DNA from 2 places in the Metabacillus sp. SLBN-84 genome. Region 2 is predicted to be linked to the other one. Evidence: riboswitches for the same ligand, from Rfam matches in the RefSeq annotation. Region 2 holds a riboswitch; the other holds the start of a gene.
The links. Region 2 has a riboswitch for S-adenosylmethionine ahead of RKD52_RS20945 (LLM class flavin-dependent oxidoreductase). Riboswitches for the same ligand answer to the same signal wherever they lie in the genome.

Region 1: it holds a riboswitch for S-adenosylmethionine, as region 2 does, so the genes downstream of both, RKD52_RS12755 (YezD family protein) here and RKD52_RS20945 (LLM class flavin-dependent oxidoreductase) in region 2, are expected to answer to the same signal.

Annotation. Positions count from the first base shown of each region.
Region 1 is NZ_JBRJIP010000001.1:2,489,099-2,499,554, forward strand. Features, by position in the region: gene RKD52_RS12715 (hypothetical protein) at 1-209, opposite strand, end outside; gene RKD52_RS12720 (NAD(P)-dependent oxidoreductase) at 435-998, opposite strand; gene RKD52_RS12725 (sirohydrochlorin chelatase) at 979-1,764, opposite strand; gene cobA (uroporphyrinogen-III C-methyltransferase) at 1,766-2,539, opposite strand; gene cysC (adenylyl-sulfate kinase) at 2,650-3,243, opposite strand; gene sat (sulfate adenylyltransferase) at 3,260-4,399, opposite strand; gene RKD52_RS12745 (anion permease) at 4,442-5,464, opposite strand; gene RKD52_RS12750 (phosphoadenylyl-sulfate reductase) at 5,519-6,220, opposite strand; gene RKD52_RS12755 (YezD family protein) at 6,329-6,442, opposite strand; SAM riboswitch class I at 6,537-6,642, opposite strand; gene RKD52_RS12760 (hypothetical protein) at 6,938-7,198, shown strand; gene pyrE (orotate phosphoribosyltransferase) at 7,233-7,865, opposite strand; gene pyrF (orotidine-5'-phosphate decarboxylase) at 7,862-8,581, opposite strand; gene RKD52_RS12775 (dihydroorotate dehydrogenase) at 8,550-9,485, opposite strand; gene RKD52_RS12780 (dihydroorotate dehydrogenase electron transfer subunit) at 9,479-10,261, opposite strand; gene carB (carbamoyl-phosphate synthase large subunit) at 10,261-10,456, opposite strand, start outside.
Region 2 is NZ_JBRJIP010000004.1:44,033-54,488, reverse strand. Features, by position in the region: gene RKD52_RS20985 (PH domain-containing protein) at 1-105, opposite strand, end outside; gene RKD52_RS20980 (PH domain-containing protein) at 95-574, opposite strand; gene uvsE (UV DNA damage repair endonuclease UvsE) at 696-1,664, opposite strand; gene cshA (degradosome RNA helicase CshA) at 1,777-3,273, opposite strand; gene RKD52_RS20965 (alpha/beta hydrolase) at 3,427-4,134, opposite strand; gene RKD52_RS20960 (UDP-N-acetylmuramoyl-tripeptide--D-alanyl-D-alanine ligase) at 4,451-5,818, opposite strand; gene RKD52_RS20955 (D-alanine--D-alanine ligase) at 5,910-6,995, opposite strand; gene RKD52_RS20950 (thioredoxin family protein) at 7,273-7,593, shown strand; SAM riboswitch class I at 7,650-7,756, shown strand; gene RKD52_RS20945 (LLM class flavin-dependent oxidoreductase) at 7,834-8,889, shown strand; gene RKD52_RS20940 (hypothetical protein) at 9,341-9,721, opposite strand; gene RKD52_RS20935 (class I SAM-dependent methyltransferase) at 9,839-10,456, opposite strand, start outside.

The sequences.
Region 1 (10,456 bases), on a different contig from region 2:
ATAACACTTGCAACAAAGAAACCAATTGCATATTTAGGGATATTCGCTTCTGGTACTTGCTCATTTATTTCTAATCCTAAAAAGTGAACTCCAATGCCATCGCCATCCACATTTGTTCCAAGAGACCATAAATCTATTCCTTTGTTGACCATTAAAACTGAAATGAAAGCAAGAAAAGTGAAAACAATCCAACGATTAATCGCGTTCATTTTATATCCTCCTTATTCAAATTCATCTCAAGTGCTTATCAAACAATTCTGCCCTTAAACGAAATAACTGATATTCCCATTTTACCATAATTGTCCAATATTCTGTTTAATTGATATAAATGAAAAAGCACACCATTCTAATTGTTGAATGGTGTGCGAATTACTTTGCGATTTTAAGTTTAGCACCTTCTGAACCGAACTCGTTAATGTTAGTTAGGATGCTTTTTATAAAAACTTCATGCAGTCATCTGCCAGCTTTTTTAGAAGTTTCTTTTTTTCTTCAATGCTCAGATCAGATGCGTGAATGTGTTTCCGCTGTTCATACAGTTCGTTCAGTTTGCTGATGAATGGTTCGTTCAGCTGACTGGCAAAATGATCGGCTATTTTTTTGGCGAGAGCAGGGCTTGCGCTGTCTGTTGAGACCGACAGGGTGAGCCTGCCTCTTTTTTTAATAGAGGGAACTTGTACATTTCCGAGGCCGGCTTCTCCCGCTACGTTCACAAGCTGGTGTTTTTCTGCTGCTTCTGCAGCCCAAGCATTTACTTCCCTGCTTCCGGCAGCTGCTATGATTAAGAACGCATCCGAAAGGTCTTCTTTTTGAACTTCTTTTTGCTTCCATGTAATGGTGCCTGAATGGTGAAGCTCCTGAATCTCCGCAGCAACCTCAGGGCTGACAACTGTGACAGCTGCTCCCTGCTCAAGAAAAACGGCAAGTCTTCTGCATGCGATTTTGCCGCCGCCTATAATCACTACTTTCCGGTTTTTCACATCAATCATTAATGGAAGCATATGATTTTCCCTCATAGATAAAGTCAAATGCACCGTCCCGGTTTGAGATGGCTTCCTGCACCCGCTCTGTAAAGACTTCCTCGACCCCGCTGTCGTATCCGAGGTATCTGCATACCGTTAAATCCGGGTGCTTTACAGACAGTGCCTTTCTCATAACCTCTCTCATGACAAGACCTGTAAAGAGCAGATAAGGCACTAGAAAAATGCGTTTATCATTCATGCCTGAAACCCTGTCAAGCATATCATCAAGACTCGGTTTTGCCGCTGTCACGAAGGCTGTCTCCACTTCGCTTCCGCCTGCACGATCCTTTACCAGCAGGCTGATTTCCTTTAAATCTCTTGCCACATCCGGATCAGAGCTTCCTCTGCCGATAATGACGATGAGCGAGTCATGACCGGGATTTCCCTGTTCTGTTACTCGTTTGAGGACACTCTCAGCCAATTTTTCATGAACACCGATTGGTTTTCCGTATGTTACCTCAACATGCGGGAAAAGCGATGCAGCTTCTTTCACCTTTTTTGGAATATCCTCTTTCGCGTGAGCGGCCGTCAGCAGAAGCAGGGGCACCACCGCGATTTTTTCAGCCCCTTTTCTGACGCATGCAGCGAATCCTTCTTCAATCGAGGGCTCGGCCAGTTCAAGAAAGCAAATTTCCTGAATATCCGCTTCGATGTGCGGCTGGACCCGCCTGATAAAAGAGACAGCCTCATCGCAGGCCTGTCTGATCCGGCTGCCGTGGCAGACATATAGAACAGCCTGTTTCATCTTACAGCACCCCGCTGATGGCAGCTTCAGAGGCTTTTTCCTCAAACCAGCTGATTTTTTCGCGGTAGCGGACAACTTCTCCGATGATAATCATGCTGGGATTAGTGATCTTTTCAGTTCTTGCAATATCTGCAATCGTTTCAAGCGTTCCAGTTACGGTCTTCTGCACGTCAGTCGTTCCCCAGTGAACGAGCGCAGCAGGGGTATCTTTGGACTTTCCGTTTTTCAGCAGCTGCTCCTGAATATAAGGCAGATTCCCCACTCCCATATAGATTGCAAGTGTATCAATCCCTTTTGCAAGACTTGCCCACTTTTGGTCTTCTTTTTCATCATTTTTGTGGTGCCCGGCAACGAAGGCAACGCTTGCGCTCACATCCCGGTGGGTGACGGGAATTCCTGCATATGCAGCAGCAGCTATACCCGATGTGATGCCGGGTACAATTTCAAACGGGATGCCGTGTTTGACAAGGGCTTCCGCTTCTTCTGCACCCCGGCCGAACACAAACGGATCTCCGCCTTTCAGACGGGTGACGGTTTTGCCGCTTTTTGCGTAGCGAACGAGAAAATGATTGATTGTTTCCTGCTTCATTAAGTGGTAATCGGGCAGCTTTCCGCAGTAAATAAGGTCAGCACCTTCTTTCGCGTAGGCAAGCAGCTCTTTGTTCACAAGGCGGTCATATAAGATGACATCGGCCTTTTGAATGCATTTAACAGCCTTTAATGTAATCAGTTCAGGATCACCAGGTCCTGCACCTACTAAATAAACATTCCCCATTGATAGACTCTCCTTACTTATATGAAAACTGCCTCGCTGCGTTCGGCGTGTGATGTAGTGATTCTTACAGTCTACTATATCAGGAAAACGGAGCATTTTTTAGATTATTTTTAAATCAAGCCTCTTTCAATTAACGCTTTCGTCAGCTGTTTGACACACGCCTCAACGGAGTGCTTTTCGGTATCCAGAATGATTTCTGGTTGAAGAGGCTCCTCGTACGGGGCGCTGATTCCCGTAAAATTCTTAATTTCTTCATTTCTCGCTTTTTTGTAAAGACCTTTAGGATCACGCTTCTCGCATTCTTCAACAGAACATTTCACATAGACTTCAAGAAATTCATTTTCCCCGACAAGTCCTCTGACAAGATCGCGGTCAGCGCGGTAGGGTGAAATAAACGCCGTCAGGACAATCTGCCCGCTTTCCACAAACAGCTTTGAAACCTCGCCGATCCGGCGGATGTTTTCTTTGCGGTCTTCTTCACCGAAGCCAAGATCACTGTTCAGTCCATGTCTCACGTTGTCTCCATCCAGCACAAATGACTGGGCGCCGCGGTCGAACAATGTCCGTGCAAATGCGTTTGCGACAGAAGACTTGCCTGAAGCAGACAGCCCGGTAAACCAGAGGATAAAGCTTTGATGCTTGTTTTTATTATGCCGTTCTTCTTTTGCGATAGATGCTTGATGCCATACGATATTGCTGCTCATCATTGTTTCTCCCTTCTTACGAAACGACTTCTTTTTTTAGTCCGCTGATCAGAACTTCAATGACTTCAGGCCGGCTGAACGTGCTTGGCGGAACTTCGCCGTTTCTGAGCATCTGTCTGACCTTTGTGCCTGAGAGAATGACGTGATCTGCGCTGTCATGCGGGCACGTTTTCGTTGTAGCCATGCTTTCGCATTTGCTGCAGTAGAAGCTGTGGTCAAATTTCATCGGCTTAATGCCAAGCTCCGCTTCTTCAAACTGATCAAATATCTTCTGAGCATCATATGTGCCGTAATAATCACCGACGCCTGCATGATCTCTTCCGACAATAAAATGCGTGCATCCGTAATTTTTCCGGACAAGCGCGTGGAAAATCGCTTCTCTTGGTCCTGCATATCTCATTGCAGCAGGGAAAACGCCAAGCTCCACTCTTTCTTCCGGATAGTAGTTTTTAAGCAGAACTTCATAGCTCTCCATGCGGATTTCTGCTGAAATATCATCTGATTTCGTTTCGCCGACAAGAGGATTCAGAAACAATCCGTCAACCGTCTCCAGGGCAGCTTTCTGAATGTATTCATGTGCTCTGTGTACAGGATTTCTTGTCTGGAAGCCGACGACGGTTTTCCACCCTTTGCTTTTGAAAATCGCTCTAGTTTCTGATGGGTCAAATGTATATTCTTTGAACGGTTTTTCAGGACGCTTGATCAAAGTGATTTTGCCTCCTGCATAGACGTCTTCCCTTTCATGAAGTTTTTTCACTCCGGGATGCGCAAGATCCGCCGTTCCGTAAACATTGATCGCTTCATTCGTTTTATCCGGCTCAAAGAGATCTTCAATTTCAATCAGACCATACACTACACCGCCAAACTGAAGCTTTGCTTTGTCTCCTGTCTTCAGCGACGCTGCTGTTTCTCTGGAAACCGGAAGCGTGATCGGAATGCTCCAGACCGTGCCGTCTGCAAGTCTCATGCTGCTGACTACATGTTCATAATCCGCTTTTGTTAAAAAACCCGTAAGCGGGCTGTAGGCTCCGATCCCGATCAATTCCAGATCGCTCAGGGCCATTGCATCAATTTCAATCACCTGATCGATTTCCTTTATGCTGACGTCAGGATTGTATACATCAACTAATATTCCACCATGCGGCTGTAAACTCATTTATTTTTCCTCCTAAACTGACCTTTTTAATTGGTTTTAACGTTAAATGCCTCCGCCTTCTTCATGCACGGCACGCTTTTCATCCCGGATCGCCTTCATCAGGCTCAGTGTACCAAGGGTTGCCAGCATGACACTCAGAAGAACGATAAGGGAATACATATCCTTTTCTAAAAACAGTTTGACAAGCATATACGATATGGCAAGTGAAAACAGCGGTGAAACAATCCAGATCCGGATGATTTTCTTCACGATATGCTTTTGAAGGATCTCGCTCCCGCTTTTCGCCATTCCAAGTCCGATAATAGCTGATGAAGTTACCTGCGTCAGAGGGACGGGAAGTCCGAAAATGGAACTGACAATCACAAGTCCCGCACCTGTTCCGGATATCAGAATCCCTTCAGGTTTTGAATATCGGGTAATTTTCTTGCCGTTTGTTTCGAGCACTTTTTTGCCGAGAAAGATCGCTCCAAGAGCAACAAACGCCCCTCCGATCAGCGTTCCGTCCGATACAGAAATCATGCCTGCCCCGACAAGCGGCCCTACTGCGTTTGCCACATTGTTCATTCCAGCAGAGAAGGCCTCGAAAAATCCGGCCAGAATCAGGATGACAGTAAGGAGCGGACGGTCTTTAAAGAACGGCTTATGCTGCACTTTATAAAGTCCTTTTCCGAACAGCCAGGCAATTCCGAAAGCTGCAACGGGGACAATCACCCAGAACATCATAATGACTAAAAGTGATTTGATAAATAGGATTTGGTAGGCAATACCCACTCCCACAACGGCTCCAACCGTCACCTCGCTTGTCGACAGCGGGATGCCAAGAAGGTTTGCAAGAAACAGAGAACTTGTTGCAGACAAAACAATAATCAGCACAATTTTCACATTAATGATATCCTGCGGAATAATTCCTGCACTTATGGTCTTAACAACCTCTCCCCCGCCAAGATACGCTCCAGCAAAAACACCGATGGCACATATTAAAAGGGCATGCCGGGCTTTAGGAACTGCGCCGGAGCCGTAAGCTACTCCCATGGAAGCGGCGGCTCCGCTCGCTCCAATGTTCATGGCGAAAAAGAGACTGATGGCAAGCGCACCCAGTTCAAGCACGGCAATCCCCCCTTATCCATGCAGGCCGCATTCTGTTTTGCCCTGGCCGCTCCATCTGCCCGAACGCAGATCGTCTGCACTGAACGCAGGCGCTGTACAGTGGAAACAGCCGATGCTCGGGTATCCCTGATCATGGAGAGGATTATACGGGAGGTCATTTTTATGAACATAGCGCCAGACATCTTTCCACGTCCAGTGAATGAGTGGACAGACTTTTACCGACTGAAACTTGTCGTCTTTATTGATAAACTGCACATGTTTCCTGGTTTCAGACTGCTCTCTCCGAAGCCCCGAAATCCACGCTTCTGACTGAGAGAGTGTTTCATTCAGCGGCTGAAGCTTTCTGATTGCACAGCATTGATTCGGATTCGTCTCCCAAAGCTTATCTCCATGCTGTTCAGCTTGCTCTGCTAGAGTAAGTGCAGGTTTTTTCATCGTAATTCGGAGCTTGGGATATTTTTCTTTTACACGTTCAATCGTTTCGTAGGTTTCCTTGAAATGAACATCTGTATCAAGAAAAACAATCGCGGCATCCGGTTTTACTTTTGAAATCAGGTCAATGAGAACGATGCCCTCAATGCCAAAGCTGCAGGCATAGACAATCTCATCCCCGTAATGCCCGTAAGCCCAGTTCAGCACATTCAATGCGCCGCTGTACCCGTCGTCTGTTTCAAAATTCTGCTCATGCTCCTGCCATGTTTTATACGTAAGCATGCTGATCTTCTCCTCACCTTGGGTCCTGATTATGCAATCGGTTTTTCAACCCGATCACAGGATCCCGCATTTCGTTAAAATGCCTCCGTTTTATCCAGTCAGCATCTCTTATTTCATTCTGATTTTTTCATTTTTTTCAAGCTGGATCACTTTTCCGTCCTGAACGATAAGTGTTACAGAACCGTAGTTCATTGTGCCGAGCAATTCCTTAAGCCTGTCAATAACAGCATCAAGATGTTGATCCTTCCCCACAGTGGTCCCCCGTTTCTTTCCCATTAAAAAAAGCCTTCCGGTTTGAAAGACTGTTCAGGCATCAACCTTATCTTCCAAAATGGGTTTCATTTTGCTGGATGTAGCACCTTGCATACATGCAGGTTGCCGGGCTTCACAGGGCCAGTTCCCTCCGCCTCTCTGGATAAGTTTATTATATTTTTCTAAATTTTATCACAATTGAGGTTTCTGTCAACCTTAGTTTTTCGATCGGAATTAAATAAATGCGGAAGCGCACGGTTAGCTCCGGCAGCCAGATAAGAAATCACCCGAAAAGTCCGGTCTTGACTTTTTGGGGGATTTTGTTCTGGCAGAGGTGTTGGGCGCTGAAGCTGGACACAATTGCAGCTTAAAATATTATTCTTAACATGATAAAAAAGTGCTAGATTTACAGGGCCGGAATAAGGTGTAGTAAAGTTCGTCCGGGAGGTGAGAATTATTTTTATATTGTTAAGTGCAGCTGCCGTTTTTTATGCTTTAGGCGGATTTTCATTAGCTTATGCGGCAATGGAGATTGATGACCCAGCCATTTTTGAAAAAATGAAAGCGGAACGCGGAGTGATGAAGGGCTTCGGGATGATCGGTTTTGCGGGATTTAAACTCAGCGGGAAACTGCTACCTGCACCATGGCAAAAAAATGGATTCAGAATTGGCTTTTTGCTGATCAGCATACTGTGCTTTTCCGGAAGCATGCTGATATGGAAATAAAAAAGGCATCAGCTGCTCCTGATGCCTTTGTCATTTATACGTTCAGCCATTCTTCTGACGATGGATTTTCACGCCATTTCTTCAGCTTGGCTAAGTCTTCTTTTTGAATGGAGCCTTTTTTCAGAGCTGTTTCAATCAGGGAAGAATAGTCCGTCAGTGATACGGAATGAATTCCTTCTTCCTCAAGCATCTCTGTCCCTTTTTGAAGTTCGTATGTGAAAATGGAGACAACGCCGATGACTTCACAGCCAGCTTCTCTAAGCGCTCTGACGGCTGTAATCACGCTTCCCCCGGTTGAAATCAAATCCTCCACTACAACCACTTTCTGGCCTTCGCGGACCTTCCCTTCAATCTGATTGCCCTTTCCGTGCCCTTTCGGCTTGCTTCTTACATAAGACATCGGCAAATTCAACAGGTCGCTTACCCAAGCAGCATGAGGAATTCCTGCAGTAGCCGTGCCTGCAATCATTTCAGCTTGAGGGTAATGCTCTCTGATCAGAGCGGACAGACCTTCTGCAATGTTTTTTCTTACCTCCGGATAAGAGAGCGTCAGGCGGTTATCACAGTAGATCGGTGATTTGAGCCCGCTTGACCATGTAAACGGATCATTAGGGCTAAGGAATACAGCTTCGATTGTCAGCAGTTGTTCGGCAATTTGATGGTTCATACAGGCAGTCCCTCCCAGGCGTTTTTCATTTGAGTATAGGCTGAAAGCGGATCCGGTGCTTTGGTGATGCTCCGTCCTGCCACAATGGCAGTTGAGCCGAGCTCTCTCGCTTTTTCAGGAGTTGCCACCCTGACCTGGTCATTTACTGCATCACCGCTCATGCGTATGCCGGGTGTTACGGTCATAAACGAGCGGGGAAGCTCGCTGTAGATGCGGGGCACCTCCAGAGAAGAGCACACAATACCGTCAAGGCCGCTTTTTGCAGCAAGCTTAGCGTAGCTTAATACGGTGTCATCAAGGCTAGTGCTGATCAACAATTCGTTTTTCAGCATCTCTGCCGACGTGCTTGTCAGCTGAGTGACAGCAATGCAGGCGGGACGCTTGGAGCCTGCAGGTGTTCCGGCCTCTAGACCTTCCATTGCCGCTTCCATCATGGCACTGCCGCCGGCCGCATGCACATTGACGAGATTGACTCCGAGTCCGGCAAGACCCCTCATCGCTTTTTTCACGGTTTCGGGAATATCATGGAGCTTAAGATCAAGGAAAATCTCATGGCCGCCTGATTTCAGCTGATCAATCACCGCAGGACCTTCTCTGTAAAACAGTTCCATTCCCACTTTTACATACAGCTTCTGTCCGGACATTTTTCCCAGGAATTCTCCTATTTCAGCAGCATCCTTAAAATCAAGCGCGATAATCAGCGGTCTCACGTTCATGCTTATAGCTCCTTCCGATGCAATCAGTTATGTGGTCAAACCCGTATTTTCTAAGTACATGAGGCAGTTCTTCAATGATTTCTGGGCAGACAAACGGATTCACAAAGTTCGCTGTTCCTACTGCTACGGCGCTTGCTCCCGCGTACATGAATTCAAGGACGTCTTCTGCTGTCTGAACACCGCCCATGCCGATAATCGGAATGGATACAGCCTGGCTGACTTCATGAATCATGCGGATGGCCACCGGTTTGATGGCAGGGCCGGATAAGCCGCCTGTGCGGTTTGCAAGAACCGGTTTTCCAGTTTTCAGGTCCAGTCTCATTCCGATAAGCGTGTTGATCATCGTTAAACCGTCTGCTCCGGCCGCTTCGATCGCTTTGGCAATGTCAGTAATGTTGCTTACGTTCGGTGACAGCTTGACATAAACAGGCACCTCCGACACAGCTTTTACGGCGCGCGTAAGGGAGGCTGCCATCTCGGGGTTTGTACCGAATGCAATTCCTCCGGTTTTAACATTCGGACAGGAAATGTTCAGTTCAAGTGCGTGAACATTTTTCGCCATGCTGATTTCTCTTGCTACCTGCACGTAGTCTTCTTCCGCGGAACCCGCCACGTTTGCAAGAATCGGCACGTCAAATGCCTCCAGCCATGGAAGTTCGTTTTCAAGAATCCCGCTTAGTCCAGGGTTTTGCAGGCCGATTGCATTGAGCATGCCCGCTTCTGTTTCAGCCACCCTCGGGGTCGGATTTCCGTACCGCGGTTCAGCCGTTGCTGCCTTGATCATGATGGCTCCAAGTTTATTCAAGTCATAAAGACCTGCAAATTCTTTTCCGAATCCAAAGCAGCCTGAGGCCGGCATAATCGGATTTTTGAGTGACAGTCCCGGAAGTTCAACATTCAGCATGACAGCACAACCTCTCCTGCTTTAAATACCGGCCCGTCGGTGCATACTTTTTTATAAGATGTGCCATTCGGGTCATCCGCTGTATGGCACACACATGCAAAGCATGCGCCGATTCCGCAGCCCATTCTTTCTTCAAGAGAGAGAAAAACAGGTTTGTCTGGAAAAAGATTTTCAAGGCTTGCAAGCATGGGTGTCGGACCGCATGCGAAAAGAGCGTCAAACTCCATGCTGCGTTCTTGGATGCAGTCTGTAACGAACCCTTTCGTCCCGTATGAACCATCTGCCGTCGCAATATAAGTTTCTCCGAGTTTCTTAAACTCACGTTCATAGAAAACCTGATTCGCAGACTGGAAACCGAGCACGTGGCGGACGTTAACACCCCTTGCAAGCAGACGTCTTGAAAGCTCATATAAAGGAGGAACTCCGATGCCGCCTCCAACAAGAAGCGCTGTATCTCCCTGTTTCAGGCTCTCCGGATCAAATCCGTTTCCAAGCGGTCCGAGCACATCGACGAGTTCTCCTTCTTTCCTTGCAGAAAGGAGCTTTGTGCCCGCTCCCTCTGCCCGGTAGATCATCGTGAATTCGCGCTTTTCTTTCTCTATTTTTGCAATGCTGATCGGTCTTCTTAAAAGAGGAGATGCTGCACTTGAAACTTTAATATGAACGAACTGGCCGGGCTGGTTCATTTCATCAACCAGACTTCCTTTTAATGTAAGTTCAAAAATCCCCTCAGCAATTTCTCTTTGTCCGGCAATGATCATCCATTCTTTTCGGATCAAGCGTATGTCACCTCTTTGCTGATTACTCGTTTTGGCATTTGTTCAGTTGAGAATGTCATTGACTCTAAAACTCTTAAAATCGCTTTTGCTGTGTCAAGTGACGTGAGGCATGGAATCCCGTTTTCAACCGATTCGCGTCTGATTCTGAAGCCATCGCGCTGCGGCTGTTTCCCCTTAGTCAATGTATTGATG
Region 2 (10,456 bases):
ATTCACAAAGAACAGAACAACAAACGGAAACAAACCGTCTTTCAGCTGTTTAAAGAATGTCAGAATGGCTGCTGCGGGATGCAGTCTTTTCGGTTCAGACATCATCTTCTGTCACCCTCGCAAGCTTTGAGATGAAGTCGCGGAGCTGGTCCGCCTCCGCCACATCAAGTGCGGGTATTTCATGGACGGTTGCCGCCGTGCTCACCGTCACAGTTGCAAGGTCATGCTTTCTGAGCAGAGGTCCCTGCTTTGTGTTCACGTGCTGCACTCTTACCATCGGTACAATTACGCGTGAAATAATAAACAGCCCGGACTGAATATCAATTTCGTTCTCATGCACTTCATACCGCCATGTACGGTGCTGAATTTTCGGAGTGATAAAAATAAAAACAACCGAAAACACCAGCCAAAGTCCGAATGCAGCCATGGTGATCCAGATTGGAAAATCAAATGCGTAAACCGCATAGGCAAGTCCCCCGGCTGCTGCCAGAAATATGATTGACTGAATAAGGGCAGAAAGCTTCCATACTTTTAAAGCCCGTTCGCTGATCCTGTGCTTAGGTGCGTCTCTCATCTGTGTTCCCCCTAAATAAATCTCTCTTTTTATACGTTTTTGAAAAAGATATGTTTCACTTATTTCTAAATGATTCCATATTTATTATAGCGGGATGCGGGGAACTTGAACAGGAACAGCTCTATCGGAGATAAAAAGAAGCTCCGTCTATTTTTTCCACATTCGGATAGGCGCACATCTTTTCCATCAATGCAAAAAGGGCGTCATCCTTCTTCTTCGCTTCGATCATACAATCAATCTGCGGTACGCTCCCTTTGATTTCTGACAAGAACGCCATGAACAGTTCAGGGTCCACGTACTCTGCATGGGCATTGAACTCACTATCGCTGCGGGGGCTTGAAATATGCATTTTAACCGGGAGAGGCGAATGCTCCCAGCTCGCTGTCACCCTGTCCCAGTGACTCCTCCAGTCTGAATCCTTCTCATGATTTGCGAGGTGGTGGTGATAGTCAAACACCAGAGGAATGGCAAGCTTTTCGCATAAATACAATGCATCCTGCAGAGTAAAAACGGTATCATCGTTTTCAAGCATCAGCATTTCCTGAAGCTTTACAGGCACATACCCCCAGTTATGAATGAACTGCTCGAGCGCTTTATCCTTGTTGCTGTATGCACCTCCCACGTGAATGACGCACCTATGTTCATGCGGAACACCCATTCCTCTCAGGAGAACTTCATGCATACTCAGGGTTCTGAGTGAAGTATTCATAATTTCAGGTTTAGGCGAATTAAGAAGAACAAAATGATCAGGGTGAAAATCGACCCTCATCCCTGTTTTTCGAATCCAGTCACCAAGCTCCTTAAGCGGCTCTTTCAAGTCCCGCAGATAGTGAAAATCCTTCACTTCAGGGTGATTGGCCAGCGGAATCAGCTTTGAGCTGAATCTAAAAAAACGAATGTCATTACCCGTATTATGCTTGAGTATTCTTAGGCAATTAGCAAGATTTGAGGCAGAAATTCTGGCCAGCTTTTCTATGGCCGCTTCTCTGTCCTGCAGTCGCTGAAATTGAGCGAACGTCATTGTTTGCGACGGGGAGCAATTAGTTAAATTCACACTCATGGCTACATAGCCAAGCCGGACAATGGTCAAAAAGAACACCTTCTTTCCCTGTTTTGGTTTAGGGTTCCCATTTCCGGATGCGATTACTTTTTCGCATGCAAAAAACGCACTGTGCAAGGAGCACAGTGCGTTTTGACTTGTATTAGTTAGATGATGAAGAGTTTGAATAACGGCGTTTGCCGCTGTTAGTGCTTGGCTTTCCGCCTTGCTGTCCGTAAGAACGTTTGTTGTTCTTGTTGTAAGGACGCTGGCCGTCTCTTCTGCCGCCGCTGCGGTTGCTTGAAGAAGATGATGAACGTTTGCCGCCTCCGCGCTTGTAAAGCGGAGATTCTTCTGTCAGGTTAACCGGAGTCTGGTTCGGCTCTTTCGTCATAAGCTTGATCGCTGCTGCAAGAACAGAAACTTGATCAAATTCTTCAAGCAAAGCTTCAGCTGTGCGCTTGTAGAATGATAAGTTGTCGTCAGCGATTGCCTGACGGATTTTATCAACAGATACGGATTGCTGGCCTTCAAGAGCCTCATCAAGAGTAGGAGCCTTCATGCGGTCCATTTTGCGCTTCGTTGTGCGCTCGATGATCTTCAGCATATCCTGTTCTCTTGGCGTTACGAATGTCATCGCAGCACCTGTTTTACCTGCACGTCCAGTACGGCCGATACGGTGTACATAGCTTTCAGGATCTTGAGGAACATCGAAGTTGTAAACGTGAGTGACACCAGAGATGTCAAGTCCGCGAGCAGCAACGTCTGTTGCTACAAGAACTTCAATCGCACCTTCTTTGAATTTGCGCAATGCAGACATACGCTTAGCTTGAGTAAGGTCGCCGTGAATTCCTTCAGCAGCATAGCCTCTTAGCATTAATGCTTCAGAAAGCTCATCTACTCTGCGCTTTGTGCGTCCGAAAACAATCGCAAGTTCAGGTGACTGGATGTCAAGAAGACGTGTAAGCACATCAAACTTTTTCTTCTCCTGTACTTCGATGAAGAATTGCTGAATGTTTGTAACAGTCATTTCTTTCGCTTTTACTTTTACGATCTCAGGGTTCGTCATGAACTTTTCAGCAATGCGTCTGATCGGATCAGGCATTGTAGCTGAGAAAAGCAAAGTTTGGTGCTCTGATGGCACATTTGAAAGAATGTTCTCAATGTCTTCGATGAATCCCATGTTCAGCATTTCGTCCGCTTCGTCCATAACAACAGTCTGAACATCAGATAATTTCAATGTTTTACGGTTAATATGGTCAATAAGACGGCCTGGAGTTCCAACGATGATGTGAGGGAATTTCTTCAAAGAGCGGATCTGGCGGTTAATGTCCTGTCCACCGTAGATCGGAAGTACACGTACGCGTTTTGATGAACCGATTTTGTAAAGCTCTTCTGATACCTGGATAGCAAGTTCGCGGGTCGGTGCAATGATGATTCCCTGAATCTTATCTTGTTTAACGTCGATCTTTTCGATAAGAGGAATACCGAATGCAGCTGTTTTCCCTGTACCTGTTTGCGCCTGGCCGATTACATCTTTATTTTGAAGCCCAAGCGGAATCGTTTGTGCCTGAATTGGTGTAGCTTCTTCAAACCCCATGCGGTTAATGGCGTCCATTAATAATGGGCTGATACCTAGTTCTTGAAACGTAATTGTCAATTTGTTCTACTCCTTTTAATCCTTATAGCTTCACAGACTTTCATGTATGGTGAAACAAAAAACGCCCCATCGGGCAAAACGTTAGCTTATAAAAGCCCGTAAACACTTAAATTCAATCATATCACTTTTTATATACTTTTACAACAAGGCGTATTATTTCACACTTGTCTTAGTCTGCGCCGTTAAGAAATTTTCTATAAGTTCTGCGACCTCCGGAAACTCTTCCCCATGGCAGATCAGATGCTTCGAACACGGCATAAAGCAAAGCTCCTTCTGCCTTGAACGGATTTTTTCATAAATATAAACAGCGCTTTTGACAGGCACAATTCCGTCACATTCTCCCTGTACAATCAGTACAGGTATAGTTATTTTCTCCAATAATGGTCGGATATACCTCACAAGCTTCCTGAATTGCAGAGCTGCAGCAATCGGCGTTTCCATCACTTTTTTTCTGTATCTGATAAAAAGTTCATTGTTTGCGCCTTCCCCCCTGATGGCATCTGCAATCAGCCCTTTCACATCAAGAAGCATCTGGCGCGGATTTAAGTAATGCGCAGCTGCGCTGAGAAGCACAAGCTTTTCAACCGGATACCTCGAGGCCAAATACGCTGCGATCAAGCCGCCCATTGAAAAGCCTATGATATAGACCTCGGAACATTCTTCAAGCAAATCCCTGAGCTCATTTTCAGCATGCGCAATCCATTCGCTGAATTCAATCCCCTTCAGGCTCGGCGTTTCACCGTGGCCCGGAAGCGTCGGCGACTTCAGCACCCAGTCCGTCCGTTCCTGCAGGTAGCTGACGAGAGGCTCCACTTCATAAGGAGCTCCAGTAAATCCGTGTATACAAAGGCATCCTTTCATATCACTCTCTCCCGAATGAACATATTTTTATACCGGGTTTTAAAAATAAGAGGATTGAAAAAAAAGAACCCGGGTATATAAAAAGTACCCTGGGTTACTATATTTCAAAACAAAAAGGAGCGTTCATCATGACCGCATTAAAAAACAGTGCATATGAAGTTGTAAGTGAGCTTACACCGTATTCCATCGGGGTCGGACTTGTCGTACTCGTTATCTCTCCATTTATTTTCTGAACGTCATGGACCAAGGTCCTTCCCTCTTTCTTTTCGTGTTTCTCTGACAGATCAAAAGAAGGACCGGCTGCTTTATTTCATTTCTAGAGAAGAGCTTGAACAACCTCTTCAAGCTTCATTCCGCGCGAGGCTTTTACAAGAACAAGGTCTCCCGCTTTAGCCGTTTGCTTAAGGTCTTTAATAAGCTCCTGCTTATCCTGATAAACGTGAATCACTCCGCCATCGAGGTTCTTCCTTGCACCTTCGGCTATTTCTGCCCCGAGCTTTCCGTATGTGAAAAGATGCTGCGTTTCGGCTGCATCGATTGTTTCGCCAACCTCACGGTGAAATTGAACCTGCATGTTATCCCCCAGCTCAAGAATATCTCCAAGAACAAGAATTTTCCGGCTGTATCCGTCCATATCGCCTGCAAGCCTGATGGCAGCTTTCATGGATGTCGGGCTTGCATTATAGGCATCATTGATGACAGCAAGACCGCCTTCTGTTTTCGTCAATTCCAGGCGCATGCCCGTCATTTGAATATTCTTCAGCCCTTCGCTGATCTTTTCCTCTGTCACGCCAAGGAATTCAGCTGCTGCAATGGCAGCGAGCGCATTGCCGACATTATGCTTTCCAAGCACAGGCAGGAACAGTTCTTCCCCGCGGCCGCGAATGGTAAAAAACGTGCCTTTTTCTGTGTGTCTGATTCCCTCGGGAGAATACGTGTTTTCAGCAGATGCTCCGAATGAAATCTTCTTATATGAAGCGTCCCCAATACGCTCTTTAAGCAGAGGCTCTTCCCCGTCGTAAATCAGAACACCTTCAGGTTTAAGACCGCTGACAATTTCAAGCTTGGCTTTTGCAATTCCCTCTCTTGACCCGAGATTCATCATGTGGGATTCCCCGATGTTGGTAATGATCGCAGCATCCGGCTTGGCAAGATTCGAAAGAAGTTCGATTTCCCCGAAGTTGCTCATGCCCATTTCAAGCACGGCTACCTCTGTATCTTCCGTCATGCTGAGAATTGTAAGCGGCATGCCGATATGATTGTTGAAATTCCCCTGCGTTTTGTGGACACGGAACGTTGTTGAAAGTAAAGCTGCCACCATATCTTTCGTGGTTGTCTTTCCATTGCTTCCTGTCACGCCTACAACTTTCAGGTTCAGCTGGTCAAGGTAGCTGCTTGCGAGGGTTTGAAGAGCTTCCAATGTGTCTTCAACCAGAATGACAGCACCTGAAGGAGGGTTCGGTTTTGAACGGTTCCAAAGAGTGGCCGCCGCTCCGTCAGCAAGAGCCTTTTCGGCGAAATGATGGCCGTCGAAGTTTTCGCCTGCTATCGGTACAAACAGTGTACCTGCCTCAATCTTTCTGGAATCCGTTGTAATGCCATGAATTATGGTGTTTTCATGCTGTGGCGCAAGGCCTGATCCGCCCGCCATTGTCTGAATGTCGCGCAATGAACGTTTAATCATGATCTATAATCTCCCTTCTTATATGTAAGCTGCCTTCTGCATAATGAATAAGAAACACTATTCTTTTACGAATAGTGTTTCCAGGCTTTCCTTAAAACGTGTGCTTAATTTGCTGCTTGCCTTCGTGGCGCTCAAGAGCAAGCTCGACAAGACGTCCGATAAGCTCAGGGTACTCAACGCCTGTATGCTTCCAAAGAAGCGGGAACATGCTGTATGGCGTGAAGCCCGGCATTGTGTTCACTTCGTTGATCAGCGCTCTTCCGTCTTCTGTCAGGAAAAAGTCTGCGCGTACAAGTCCTGATCCGTCGATTGCCTTAAAGGACTTAATGGCAAGCTCTTTAATCAGGGCATATTCCTCTTCCGTAACCTGTGCAGGAATCATCATGTCCGTGTCGCCGTCTTCGTATTTCGCTTTATAATCATAGAATTCTTTTTTAGGAGCAACTTCACCGACAACTGAACAGATCGGCTCATCATTTCCGATGACGCCGATTTCAATCTCGCGTCCGATGATGCCTTCTTCAATAATGATTTTACGGTCATAATCAAATGCTTCTGCGAATGCTTTTTCAAGTGACGCACGGTCTTTGCATTTGCTGATGCCGACACTTGAGCCCAGATTGGCAGGCTTAACAAAGCAAGGGTACCCAAGCTCCTGCTCCACTTTATCATAAGCTTCTTCAGGCGCCTTTTTCCACTCGCTTTTAATGTAGGAAACATAGTTTGCCTGCTCAAGTCCTGCCTGGGCAAACAAGTTTTTCATAATCACTTTATCCATGCCTGCTGCAGACGCAAGCACACCGTTTCCGACATACGGAAGGTTCAGAAGCTCAAGCATGCCCTGAACAGTGCCGTCTTCACCGTTCGGTCCGTGAAGAAGCGGGAATACCACATCAATTTGTTCGTTCGTTTCATCCGCTTTTGCAGGGAAAAGATCCTGATTCAGCGCAACCGGAGAAACCGCTGTGCCGTTTTGGCTGAACTGAAGGTCAGCAGGTGAAGCAGCCGGCTCCGTAAGCTGCGGTCCGCGGAACCATTCGCCTCTTTCGGAAATGTAGATCGGATGTATATCAAATTTATTCGTATCAAGTGCTTTTATAACAGCAAGTGCAGTCTGCAGGGAAACCTGATGCTCTGCGGACTTGCCTCCATATAATAATCCAACTTTAATTTTCATGCGGATATCCCCCTAAGAAAAGTTCATCTCTACTATATTATCACTTTCGGCCCAAATTGTTATAGCCCATCATGGATTTCTTTATAACATTCGGGCAAAGGCACGATTTGCGTCCTTTAAAGACGTTTCCAATTTCAGTAAGGCAGGCGGATGTAAGAACGTTTGCCTTTATCCTGTTTTTTACCGGCAATTACTCCGCACTTTTTTCACCCATCAGGCATTTCCTGCATGCAAACCACCTGTTTTGTATTAAAATAAGGGCAAGGAGGTCTGATTCATGAAACCAATTACATCAGAAGAGCAGTTCCAAACATTAATTACCCAAGATCAAGAGGTGCTAATCAAATTTTTCGCAGACTGGTGCCCTGACTGCACAAGAATGAACATGTTTATCGGCGAAATTATGGAATCTTATTCCTCATATGAGTGGTATGAAATCAATAAAGATGAATTCCCTGAAATCGCAGAAAAATACCAGGTTATGGGGATTCCAAGTATCCTGATTTTTAAAAACGGCGAGAAGCTCGGGCATCTTCACAGCGCGAACGCAAAGACTCCTGACCAGGTGACGGAGTTCCTTCAGGAGAAGCTGGGCTGATTTTTAGAATTGACATACTAATCAAATTATTTTATGATACAACTAATTTCATACGTTTCTTATCAAGAGAGGTGGAGGGATATGGCCCTTTGAAGCCTCGGCAACGGATCTGACAGCAGAAACCGTGCCAATTCCAGCAAACAGTTTGTTTGAGAGATGAGAGCTAGAACTTGCACAGCAGAACCAGCCTCTCTTGTCTAACAAGAGGGGCTTTTTTATGCAGAGAGAGGGGATTCCGCAATGAAATACGGTTTTTGGCTGCCGATCTTCGGAGGATGGCTCAGAAATGTTGAAGATGAAAATATGCCTCCTACTTACGCCTACGCACAGAAGGTTATCCAAAAAGCAGAGGAGTGGGGCTATGACACCACCCTTATCGCCGAGCTTTACTTAAATGACATTAAGGGACCTGAGCATGATTCGCTTGAAGCCTGGACAACGGCTGCCGCTCTTGCCGCCGTCACGGAGAAAATTGAAATTATGACAGCTGTCAGACCCGGCTTCCACAATCCTGCTGTCACGGCAAAGATGGCAGCAAACATTGACCACATCAGCAATGGACGGTTTACCCTGAACGTTGTTTCTGCCTGGTGGGAAGAAGAGGCACGGCAGTACGGCGGCATTTTTACAGAACACGACGCACGCTATGACCGGACGGAAGAATTTATTGAAGTCCTGAAGGGGCTTTGGGAAAAAGAAACGTTTACGTATCAGGGAAGATTTTATGACCTGATGAATGCCCGCCTTTCACCTAAGCCGGTGCAAAGGCCTAATCCGATTCTCTATGCGGGAGGAGAAAGCCCGCGCGGAAAAGAAACGATTGCCGAGCATTGCGATGCCTATGTGATGCACGGGGGAACGGCTGGTGAAATCAAAACGAAGATTGACGGCATGAAGCAGCTCCGGGCAGCACGCGGAAAAGAGCCATTCCAATCGTTCGGAATGGCTGCCTATATCATCTGCCGGGATACCGAAGAAGAAGTCCAGCAGGAGCTGAAGCGGATAACCGATGTAAAAGAATCATCCGCCTATGCAGGATACAAAGACTTCACAACAAAGTCCCGGCTTGAACAAAAGCTTGAGCTTTATGACTACTCGGTTTCAAACCGCGGGCTGCGTCCAAATTTGATCGGCACTCCTGAGCAGATCGCTGACAAGATCCTTGAATATGAAGAGGCAGGACTTGATTTATTGCTTCTCCAGTTCTCGCCGCAGCTCGAAGAAATGGAGCGTTTTTCATCACAGGTCATGCCGCTTGTGGAAAAGAAACGGAAACAAGGTACATTCTCGCTTTGAAAAGTCAGTAGATAAATAGACGCACAAAAACGCTTGGATCTTATTTGCCAAGCGCTTTTTGTGCGTTGTTTTAATTTCGTACTTAAGGTACCCGTTCCTTTGCGCTCCATCACCACGGGTAGGGCAGGAGCCTCCTGACGAAACTGTCAAGTGCTTTCCTTGATGGCTAACCAAAGAGATGTGATACTTCTCAAGCTAAAGAAGACGTGAATCCATTCTCCTCTCTTTTTAATCGCAGGCTGTTTTTATGCTGAATCTAAATCTCACATCGTACCCGTTCCCTTGCGCTTCAGTCCACTGGTGCATTAAATTTAAATTTAGAAAACAAGGACAACGGCATAAAGGCAAAAGTCTCAACTTCGTTCAGCACTCTGTTAAACGTGGATTTTCACATTTTATCTGTATTGGCTAAAAAGCTTTAATCAATCACCTGTCAGTTAAAACCACAAAGTCACCAATTTTCCGGAACTTTAACCAGTACATACTTTTTCGTCCACATTTGAGTGGAAGCAATTAATCTTTCACCGTCTTTTTCAAAGAACAGACCGCTGCCGTCTTTTCGTTTTAATTTCCATCCATTGGCGGCAAGCATGCGTTTAGTTTCTTGATCCGCGATTGAAGCACCCCTGTTTTCACTGCGTGTGATGTACCAGACATGGCCGTTTTCAGAAGCAATTTCAACTATTTTACGATCCGTGTTTTTCAGTCTTTCAATAGCTTCTTTTGCCGTTATTCCGCTTATGGGAACAGGGGGGTAATACCATTTATTCACATAAGCAGCAAGCGCAAGCAAAGCTAAAAAGACACCAGCAGTGAGAACGGCTTTTTTCAATGGACCACATCCTTTTAACAAATCGTTCAACGCCTGCATCACATCTTCAATAAGGAAAGTGATTATTCCTTTTTCAGCACAAAAAAGGGCCGAACCTTCAGCCCTCTTCCCTTTTCATTATTCCGGCTTTACAGCTTCAAAAGTAATCGTCTGCCGGTCATGCTCCGGTGCTTTTCCATATGTATAATCCGCCGAAATGACAATGTCCGTAAAACCAAGGCGTTCGAGAATCAGCTTAAATTCCTTCACTCCGTACCATCTCATGGCAAACCTCTGCAGCTCGGTTTCTGAAAGCTTTCCGTCTTTCCACTTTTCATACTTCAGATAGGTGACGGAATACTGATCAAGCACGCTGTACTCAACCTGCTTTGCCTCCATTGTGATGATGTACTGATCGGGCGTTTCCCACGTACTTGTAAACACTTGATTCAGCTGTTTTTCCGGCTGCAGGTCAAGATCCAGAATAAGTCGGCCGCCCTCTGTTAAATGGTCATAAAAATTCTTCAGCGCATGGATCGATTCTCTTCTGTCCTCAATTAAAAGAAATGTGCCCGCAGGCAAAATAATGGCCTCGAATTTGCCGGGAAGCTTAAATTCACTCATGCTTGCTTCTGTGAGCACTGGACGAAGTCCTCTTTCCTCACAGCGTTTTCTGCATGAATCAAGCATATGTAACGAGGTATCCAAGCCCTCGATTGCGAATCCGTCCTCAAGCAAAGGAATATACACCCTTCC